One region of the Pantoea sp. X-Soil-YNGN-785 genome, then DNA from elsewhere that is predicted to be linked to it. Evidence: predicted binding sites of a transcription regulator. Region 1 holds the regulator's gene; the other holds the start of a gene.
The links. The regulator CRP, encoded in region 1, controls carbon source genes, mostly activating them, when cyclic AMP is high. The targets are predictions, from matches to a motif close to ATGTGANNNNNNTCACAT.
Positions count from the first base shown of each region.

Region 2: a site for CRP is predicted at 3,425-3,442, ahead of AC6I8E_RS03375 (iron-containing alcohol dehydrogenase). Genes of this name have one in related genera too.

Region 1 is NZ_AP035942.1:3,607,353-3,612,349, reverse strand. It holds gene argD (bifunctional acetylornithine/succinyldiaminopimelate transaminase) at 1-465, shown strand, start outside; gene AC6I8E_RS16870 (YccS/YhfK family putative transporter) at 467-2,542, opposite strand; gene crp (cAMP-activated global transcriptional regulator CRP) at 2,600-3,232, opposite strand; gene AC6I8E_RS16860 (OsmC family protein) at 3,536-3,940, shown strand; gene AC6I8E_RS16855 (phosphoribulokinase) at 4,460-4,997, opposite strand, start outside.
Region 2 is NZ_AP035942.1:766,080-771,076, forward strand. It holds gene AC6I8E_RS03365 (sodium:solute symporter family protein) at 1-1,190, opposite strand, end outside; gene AC6I8E_RS03370 (dihydrodipicolinate synthase family protein) at 1,270-2,154, opposite strand; gene AC6I8E_RS03375 (iron-containing alcohol dehydrogenase) at 2,166-3,314, opposite strand; gene dtnK (D-threonate kinase) at 3,502-4,770, shown strand; gene AC6I8E_RS03385 (D-threonate 4-phosphate dehydrogenase) at 4,763-4,997, shown strand, end outside.

The DNA.
Region 1 (4,997 bases):
TCAGCCAAAGCGCTGGGCGGCGGTTTCCCGGTGAGCGCCATGCTGACCACCAATGAGATCGCTTCGACTATGGCACCAGGCGTGCATGGCACCACCTATGGCGGTAATCCGCTGGCCTGCGCCATCGCCGAAACGGCGCTGGATATCATCAATACGCCAGACGTGCTGGCGGGCGTTGAGATGCGTCGCCAGCACTTTGTTACGGCGCTACAGGCCATCGACGCGAAGTATGACCTGTTCAGTGACATTCGCGGCAAAGGTCTGCTGATTGGCGCGGCGCTGAAACCTCAGCATGCCGGCAGGTCGCGCGACATTCTGAATGCAGCTGCCGCTGAAGGGGTGATGGTGCTGGTGGCGGGCACCGATGTGATGCGCTTTGCTCCGTCGCTGATCATCGAACCTGCTGACATTGAAGAGGGCATGCGCCGCTTCGCCACCGCCGTCGGCAAAGTGCTCAACGGCTAGCTTAGTTTTTACGTAAGCGTCTGATTAGCCAGCGGCCATGTTGCGGTCGCTGGTTCCACGCCAGCGATGAAATGGTGTACATCACGCTCAGGTGATCGAGAATGCGCCGCACATGCTGTTCCACCACCGTGATCGGTCCTTCACTGATGTTCTCCAGGTCATCCAGCAGATTCACCTGTGAGCTTTCACCATCATATTCCAGCCGCTGCTGACACCGCTGCAGCGCAATTTCGCAGGATTGCAGATAGCGTTGAGCCAGCGAGGCGGTCAGCATCGTGTGCTCGCGCGCCAGAATCGTTATCGCATTGATATGCTCGACGATAAACTGACTGTGGGTGACCCAGAGCCGCATATCACTCAGATAGCGGGAGTTGAATGCCGGTTCCTGCATCGCCTGATTCAGTGAGTTAAACAGCGCATTGTGTGCCTGATTCACTTTCACGCGCTGATAAGCCAGTTTCTCTGGCGACTGTTCATCGCCCAGCAAGAGCCGCAGCGCATCCTGATAGGTTTCCAGCGCGTCGTGGGCGTTTTGCCGCAGTAAGCCGCTCTGCCACTGCGGCCACAGCCACAGCATCCCGCCAAAGGCGATCAGACAGCCCATCAGCGTATCCATCAGTCGCGGCAGCAGAAACTGTGCGCCATTCAGTGACAGCAGTTGCAGCGAGTAAACCGCCGTGACCGTAAAACCAATCATCGACCAGCCATAGAACTGGCGGGTAAAGCGATAGCTGATAAAGGTGATCGCCAGCATGATCAGCAGTACCAGTGACTCCGGCACCGCCAGCCGCAGCGTGGCAGCCGCAATCACCAGTCCTGCAAAGGTGCCCAGCGCCCGGTGCTGGATACGGACGCGGGTAGCGCTGTAGCCGTTCTGGCTGACGAACATAATGGTCATCAGGATCCAGTAGGGCTTAGGGATGTTGAAGAACAGCGCCAGCGCACTGCCCAGCATCAGCATCACCGCAAAGCGACCCGCCGTGCGCAGCGCCGACGAGCGAAACGAGAGATAACTGCGCAGCGCCGGTAACAGCGGCAGGCGGCGCTGGCGGTCTGCCATCAGGTCGCGCTGGTAAAGCGGCTTCTGGGTGCGCAGCACGCGCGCAATGCGGTTGAAGTGATAAAGACAGAAGTTACCCACCGGATTATCGGGGTGCTGATGGGCGATTTTCTCCAGCGCGCCGAGCTGTTTATCCATCGCAAAGCGGTCGGGTAACTGGTGATAAAGGATGTTATCCGCCAGTACCCGCAGTCGGGCCGAGATGGTTTTGGCATTCCAGCGGATCACCGCTTCAGCATGGCTCTGCTCCACCAGCTTTTGCACCTCTTCCGGGCGGTGCAGGCTGACCGAGATATGCTCCTGCAGATCGAGTGCCACCTGAAAAGCGCGCGTCAGCCGCTTATGGCTGTGATCGCGGCTTGCCGACAGCATGTGCATCTGCTGATAACAGGTGTTGATCAGATCGACCACTTTCTGCTGGTGAGCCAGCAGCGGCGGCAGCGCTTTTTCGGGATCGGTCAGCTGCGTCAGAAGGGTATATTTGGCGTCGCAGTAGTTGGCCAGCTCGCGGTAGATCAGGCTCAGGCTCTCACGCATCGGCTGCTCTTTCCACAGCCAGAACCAGAACCAGTTAAATACCCCATACCAGAGCGTGCCGCCGATATAGAGCAGCGGAGTGACATAGATGGGCATGCGGCCAATCAGGCTGAGGGTAAAGATGGCGGCAATAAGGGTGCCGGGCAGCAGGCGACCATGCAGCGGGCTGATCTCACCGGTGACGCCAAGCAGCAAAGGCATAGCGAAGAGGATCAGCGGCAGTGGAATCGCATGCAGGGTGAGCCACTGGATCAGAAAACTGCCGAGGGCAAACAGGCTGCCGCCTACAATCAGACGTTTGAAGAAGCGTTTATGCGGAGTATCAAGACCGGCGATATTGCAGCAGGCGGGCACTAACGAGAACAGCAGACCTTTTTGCAGGTCGCCAGCCAGCCAGCCCAGCGCCACCGGCAGACAGAGCACCAGCGTTTGTCGCAAGGCGTAGTTAACTTCAGGATGGTAAATGATTCGACGCCACATCGGCCCAACACAAACAATAACGGCGTGATGTTGCCATCACGCCGTGGATGACAGGAATTAGCGGGTGCCGTAAACGACGATAGTTTTGCCGTGTGCGGAGATCAGGTTCTGATCTTCCAGCATCTTCAAAATACGGCCCACGGTTTCACGTGAACAACCCACAATCTGGCCAATTTCCTGACGAGTGATTTTAATTTGCATGCCGTCGGGATGCGTCATGGCATCTGGCTGCTTCGCCAGGTTAAGCAGAGTCTGTGCAATGCGTCCGGTGACATCGAGGAAAGCGAGATTACCCACTTTTTCAGACGTGACCTGCAGGCGACGCGCCATCTGCGAGGAGAGTCGCATCAGGATGTCGGGGTTAACCTGGATCAGCTGACGGAATTTCTTGTAAGAAATCTCCGCTACTTCGCACGCGCTTTTCGCACGTACCCAGGCGCTGCGCTCCTGACCTTCTTCGAACAGGCCAAGCTCACCAATAAAATCGCCCTGATTCAGGTAGGAAAGAATCATCTCTTTGCCTTCTTCATCTTTAATCAGAACCGCGACGGAACCTTTCACGATGTAGTAAAGCGTTTCTGCTTTTTCACCTTGGTGAATCAGCGTACTTTTGGATGGATACTTGTGAATATGGCAATGGGACAGGAACCATTCGAGTGTAGGGTCTGTTTGCGGTTTGCCGAGAACCATTCGCTATTATCCTCTGTTGTAATCGTGCCCAAAATACAGGGGGCAGTTTTCCCTGTCAGGCGGTGAAAGCTTCAAGCGTTTCCTTTTCAGGAAATTATTCGGGCCGCATCAGGCGCAGTGCGCATCATTCTTCCCGGCTTCGCCATCGGGTGACGAAAAATATTTTCAGCACTGTTTGTAGCACAGCTTTTGCCGACTGTCTTCTGTTGTCTCGCTTCAGCTACGGGCGGATTTCTCTGGATTGCTGTTTACCAGGTGAAAGCGTACTCTGGCGACAAAACAGCGTATTCCGGAGCAAAAATCATGCAGGCAAGAGTGAAATGGGTAGAAGGGCTGACATTCCTCGGAGAATCCTCATCCGGCCATCAGATACTGATGGATGGGAATTCGGGTGATAAAGCGCCCAGCCCAATGGAGATGGTGCTGATGGCGGCGGGCGGATGCAGCGCGATTGACGTGGTTTCAATTCTGCAAAAAGGCCGCAACGATGTGGCTGATTGTGAAGTAAAACTGACCTCAGAACGTCGTGAAGAGGCGCCGCGAATCTTTACGCACATCAACCTGCATTTTATCGTGAGTGGAAAAGCGCTCCAGGATAAAGCGGTCTCACGCGCCGTCGATCTTTCGGCGGAAAAATATTGCTCTGTGGCCATCATGCTGGGTAAAGGTGTGACGATTACGCATAGCTATGAGGTGGTTGAGCTGTAGTCATTGCAGACCTGCTAACTTCACTTCCAGTGTCTGCTGCAGGTTGCTTTAAGACTGTGCCTGCGCAGAGAACCGGGTCAGATCGGAAAGACGCAAAAACCGCCATCCATGGCATGCTCGGCCCGCGCAATTACGCACCTCATCCCTGAGGTGCGTCCGTAGCCGGGCCAACGCGTTGCGTTGTTCAAAAACGCTCCCGGCGTTTTTGTCCCTGGCGCGGGACGCTTTCCTCTTCTGACCCGGTTCCCTGCGTGTTGAGCTTATCTATTGCTGTCAGATTCTTTGTGCCCATGGTTTGTCTGTAGCGGTCTTACTGAAACCGGATGCGGTTGCCGGACGTGAAGCGAAGGGAGCATACGCCTGTAGCAAAGCATAGCGGGCCAGGGATGGCGGTTTTGCATCTTTGCGAAAGGCGTATGCTCCCTGAAGCCTGCTCAGCAGTAAGCCTTTATCCGCAGAAAAGCCGGTTTGACATTTTTGCGAAAGGCATCTGCTATCTGAGGGTTTTTTGCTGGCCTCTTACTCAATCCGTTTACCTTCCATCAGCCGCTTCACCAGCGGGCCCATGATCAACTCCATCGCCAGCCCCATTTTGCCGCCAGGCACCACCAGCGTATTTATGTGCGAAATAAACGAACCCTGCAGCATTGCCAGCAGGTACGGGAAGTCAATGTCCTCCAGCCCCTGAAAGTGAATCACGACAAAGCTCTCATCCAGTGACGGAATGGCGCGGGCTGCGAACGGGTTGGAGGTATCAATGGTTGGAACGCGCTGAAAGTTGATATGGGTGCGTGAAAACTGGGGCGTGATGTAGTTGATGTAATCTTCCATTGAGCGCACCACGGAATCCATCACTGCTTCACGTGAATGACCGCGCTCGCCGGTGTCGCGCACCAGCTTCTGAATCCACTCCAGGTTAACAATCGGTACCACACCCACCAGCAGATCGACCTGTTCCGCCACGTTGTGCTGCGCCGTCACCACACCGCCGTGCAGCCCTTCATAGAAGAGAATATCGGTGTTCTGCGGTAACGGCTGCCAGGGCGTAAAGGTGCCG
Region 2 (4,997 bases), 1.1 Mb from region 1:
ATAATCGCCACCACGGTGATCGACAGGCGAATCGCGCGGGTAAAGAACGAGAGCTTCAGCACTTCCGGGAAGAACAGGACAAACAGCAGCGGGAAGAAGCCGATGCCAATCGAGATCCAGCGCGTCACTTTAAATTCGCGCTCCGGCGTCGGGTTACGATAAGGCACGTAAAAATCTTTGACGACCAGCGAGGCGATGGCCAGCGCAACGGTGCCGACGCTGACGAAAATCGAGGCCACCAGCGAGGTGGTGACAATGCCTGCCAGCCACGGTGACATATCCTGCAGAAACACTGGCAGCGCATAGAGGCTCTTGATATCGGGATGCGCGAACTTCGCCGCCACGCCAATCAGCGCCATCGCCAGACCGATTGGCAGGCAGAAGATGAAGGCGACCCAGGTAGCGCGCTTCGCGGACTTCACATCTTTGGTGGAGGAGATCGCCTGGATCACAAACTGCGTACAGAAGATCGATCCCACGGTCCCGATCAGCCAGGCCACAATGGTACTGGCCCCGACGTGACCGTCCCACGTCCAGTAGAACGCCGGCATTTTCTCGATCATCGGGGCCACGCCGCTGGTCATCTTCAGTGCCACATAGAGAATAATCAGAATCCCGATGTACTTGATGGCGCTGTGCAGCAGCGTAACCCAGGCGACGCCTTTCATGCCGCCAAACGCAAAGTAGAAGGTACTGACCACCGCAGTGATAAAGGCCGCCTGCGTCAGGTCGATCTTCAGCACCGTGGAGATCGCCGCCGCACCGCTGATGTAGTTCCCGACGTTCACCAGCAGCAGCGCATAGATCATGATCAGCGAGATAATGTTCTTGGTCGAGCTGCCATATTTCTCGGCGATGGCACCGGAGATCGTGATTTTTCCGGTGTTGTAGATGCGTTTGACCAGAATCAGGCCAAACAGCGGGAATCCAATCGCCGCGCCAATCACCGACCAGGAGGCGGCGAAGCCATCCTCAAAGGCTGCCTGCGCCGTGCCGATGGTCGATTTTGCCCCGATATACTCTGACATCAGCATAATGCCGACGATAAAGGCGGGCATGGCGCGGGAGCCTTCCATGAAGTCGCCGCTGGTTTTACTGCGCAGCCGCCAGGTCAACCAGGTTGTGAACAGGATATAGGCGACCACCATGCCGACGATCAGTAAGGTGCTCTCAGTTGAAAATGCTTTCATCATGACCTCGATTGTTCTGGCAGATGGCGACCATCAGGTTCGTTCTCATCTGACCGATAGGGTACAAAGGCGATGGACGTTATTGCAGGTAGTGGTTCACGATTTGACGGATCTGCTGCTGCTCGTCGGCGCTGAACTGCACCGCATAGCGGCTTTCACCCACCTCAAAGCCCTGCAGGCTGACCGCTTTTTTCACGGCGGCCGGTGAGAAACCGATGCTGTACAGCGCAGTGCGCAGGCCGGTGACGTTCTCCTGTGCCTGATGCGAACCGGCAATGTCACCGGCACTGAAGCGCGTCCAGATGGCATTAATCGCTTCCGGTGCCACGTTTGCCAGCCCGGAAATGGAGGCGGAGCAGCCATCGACAAATCCCTGATGAATCAGCGAGTCAGGGCCGTTCAGCACATCAAAGCCCTCACAGTCGGCGGTGGCCTGCAGAAATCCGCTCAGACTTTCATAGCTGCCTGCGGAGTCTTTAATACCGATGATGTTCGGGTGCGCGGCCAACGTATGAACAGTCTCTGGCTGCAGGGTATTGCCGGTTCGCGCCGGAATGTTGTAGAGGAACAGCGGCACCGTCAGCGCGTCCGCTACGCGCTGATAGTGGTCGATCAGCTCCTGCTGTTTCAGCGGCACAAACCATGGCGTGATCGCCGAGACGGCATCCACGCCCAGGCGGGCAATCTGTTTGCCGAGCCGGATCGTTTCACGGGTCGAAATCTCGCCGATGTGCGCCACCACAGGTGCCCGACCGTTGACTTCATCGACGCAGGTGGTGGTGACGGCGATCTTCTCCTGCTCGTTCAGCACAAAGAATTCGCCGTTGGTGCCGCCACAGAAGATGCCGTTTCCGGCGTTGATCTGGCGTCTGACCTGCTCACGCTGTCTCACCGGATCAAAGGCACCTTCACGATCGAAGGTGGTGACGATGGCGGTCAGTACGCCGTTGATTTTCTTATTCATGACAATCCTCATTACGCCTGGCAGGAAGGGAACAGCGTCAGATAGACGGCGCGCACATCGTCGGCGGTGACCGCCATGGGCACGTTTTTCATCAGGCGCTGCACGTCGAGTGCCGCTTCCACTAAATAAGGCAGGTGATCCGGGCCGATGCCCAGTGCTTCCAGGCTGGCAGGCAACTGCAGCCGCGCAACCAGCGCGGTGAAGTAGTCGACCAGCGCGTGTGATTTCTCTTCATCGCTTAAACGGACGTCGGCGTCGGGCAGCAGGTCATAGGCCTGAGCGAATTTGCTCACCGCGGCCGGACGGACAAAGCGCATGCAGGGGGCCAGCAGAATGGCGTTGGCAACGCCGTGTGGCAGGTGATATTTGCCGCCAAGCGGATAGGACATCGCATGCACCAGATGCGTCCCGGCATGGGCAATCGATGCGCCGCCATAATAAGAGGCCCAGAGCATCTCCAGCCGTGCCTGCAGATTCTCCGGCTCGTGCAGCGTGGTTTCGAGATTCGCGAACAGCTTCTTCATCCCAATCAGCGCATAGTTGTCGCTGACCGGGTTAGCCACGTTGGCGGTGAAGCACTCAATCAGGTGACACAGGGCATCAATGCCGGTAGACGAGGCGATGTGCGGCGGCATGCTGGTGGTGAGTTCCGGCACCAGCGCTACCACATCGGGCAGCATCACCGGTGAAATAATGCCGACTTTGGTCTCTTTCTCCGGGATCGCCAGAATCGCATTCGGCGTCGCTTCAGAACCGGTGCCAGCAGTGGTCGGGATGAGCATTGAACGGGTGCGACGCTGCGGTTTTTCGCCTGCCAGCAGGGCGTCCAGCGACGGTGCTCCGTCGATGCACAGCACCGAGAGCAGCTTCGCCACATCCAGTACGCTGCCACCGCCGATGCCAATCACCATGTCGGCCTGGCGCTGCGAGAGCGTTTCTATAATAGCGGCCACATCATGCTGGCTCGGCTCGGGCGGCACGCTGTTGACCACGCTGATACGCGGAATCTGATCCCGGAGTTGCCCCATCAGCGCCTGAACCGCCGGAATCGCTTCAATGTTCCGGTCAGTCACCACTACCGCTGTCGTTACGCCACTCAGCAGATAGCGCATGTCGTTTAACGCCTGATAACCGCTAATCACCGTGCTGTTAATGTTCATTTCGTACCCTTTTTTCTGTCATGACTGAGCAGATGATTAATTTTGCTCAGCGCAATGCGATGTCAGTCACTCTCTGTGGCTAATTTTATAAGGCATATCGATTTCGATTAATTTGAACTTGCTCACATATAATCAATCATGATTGATTATAATCAAATGCAGCGGCAATAGCCTGACAGGAGTGAGGATGGGCTCATCAGTATGGAAAACCCCGGTGCTGGTCATCGCCGATGACTTTACCGGTGCCAACGATGCAGGTAGTGGACTGGCACAGGCCGATGCCCGTGTACATGTGCTGTTCGGCACCGCCGCGCCGCAGCCCGACGAGGCGGCGGATGTGCTGGTAATCAGTACTGACAGCCGGGCGGTCAGCATCAGTCAGGCGGCAGAGCGCGTCACGCAGGTGGTACAGCATTACGCGGCACAGTTTCAGCAGGGCTGGCTGTTCAAAAAGATCGACTCCACGCTGCGTGGCAACGTCGGTGCTGAAACGGTGGCGGCACTGCGCGCCAGCGGCAAAAGGCTGGCGCTGGTGGCACCGGCCGTGCCGCGCCTGGGCCGCACCACACGTGAGGGCAGCGTGTGGGTGAATCAGCGGTTACTGACGGATACCGAATTTGCCAGCGATCCCAAAACCCCGATCCTCAGCGCCCGCATTCTCGATCAGATGCAGATCGACGGTATGGAGATCGATCTCGCCACGCTGCGCAGCGATCGGCTGGATGCCGTGCTGGCGGCTGCGCAGGGCGTGGTGGTGGTAGATGCCGAAACGGAGGCCGACCTGGCGCGACTCATTACCGCTGCGGCGCGGCTGGCAGAGAAGCCTCTGCTGGTCGGGGCCGCCGGATTAAGCGATGCGCTGGGTGCTGCGCTCTCAGTTCGTCCTTCTTGTCCTTCGCGGCCTGTGCTGGCGGTGGTGGGATCGATGAGTCGTCAGGCAGAGCAGCAGATCGCCACGCTGCTTAACCAGCAGGCAGTGGAAATCGTGGATGTTGATATTCGTCAGCTGTTTCAGCAGCCCGCCTGGTGTGGCCGGGATAGCTGGATTGAACAGGCGGCTGCCGCACTGCGTGCCGGTCGCCACACGGTGATCCGTACCTGCCAGCATGAATCCCAGCGACACGCGATCGAGGATCTCTGCCAGCAGCACAGCGTGACGCGCCAGCAGCTGGGTGAGGCGATCTGTCAGCTGCTGGGCGAAATGACCCTGAGTCTGTGCCGGGCACAGCTGCCGCATGCGCTCTATCTGTCGGGTGGCGACGTGGCGATAGCCGTTGCTCAGGCGCTGGGGGCCAGCGGCTTTAAAATTCAGGGTCTGGTGGCGGGCTGTGTGCCGCACGGGGTCCTGCTTAACAGTGAATTTACTCTGCCGGTGATGACCAAAGCGGGTGGCTTTGGTGATGAAAATACCCTGGTAGCAGCCATTGGTTTTATTGAGGAGAAGTCGAGTGAGTAAAATTATTGCGATCACCATGGGCGATCCGGCGGGCATCAGCCCGGAAATCATCATCAAAGCGCTCTCTGAAGGTGAGCTGAACGGCATTCCTGCCGTGGTGATTGGCTGTGCCAGTACGCTGCGCCGCATTATGGCGATGAACATCACCCCGCAGGCCGAGCTGCGGGTGCTGGATCGGGTACAGGATGCACGGTTTGCGCCCGGCATTATCAATGTGATCGATGAGC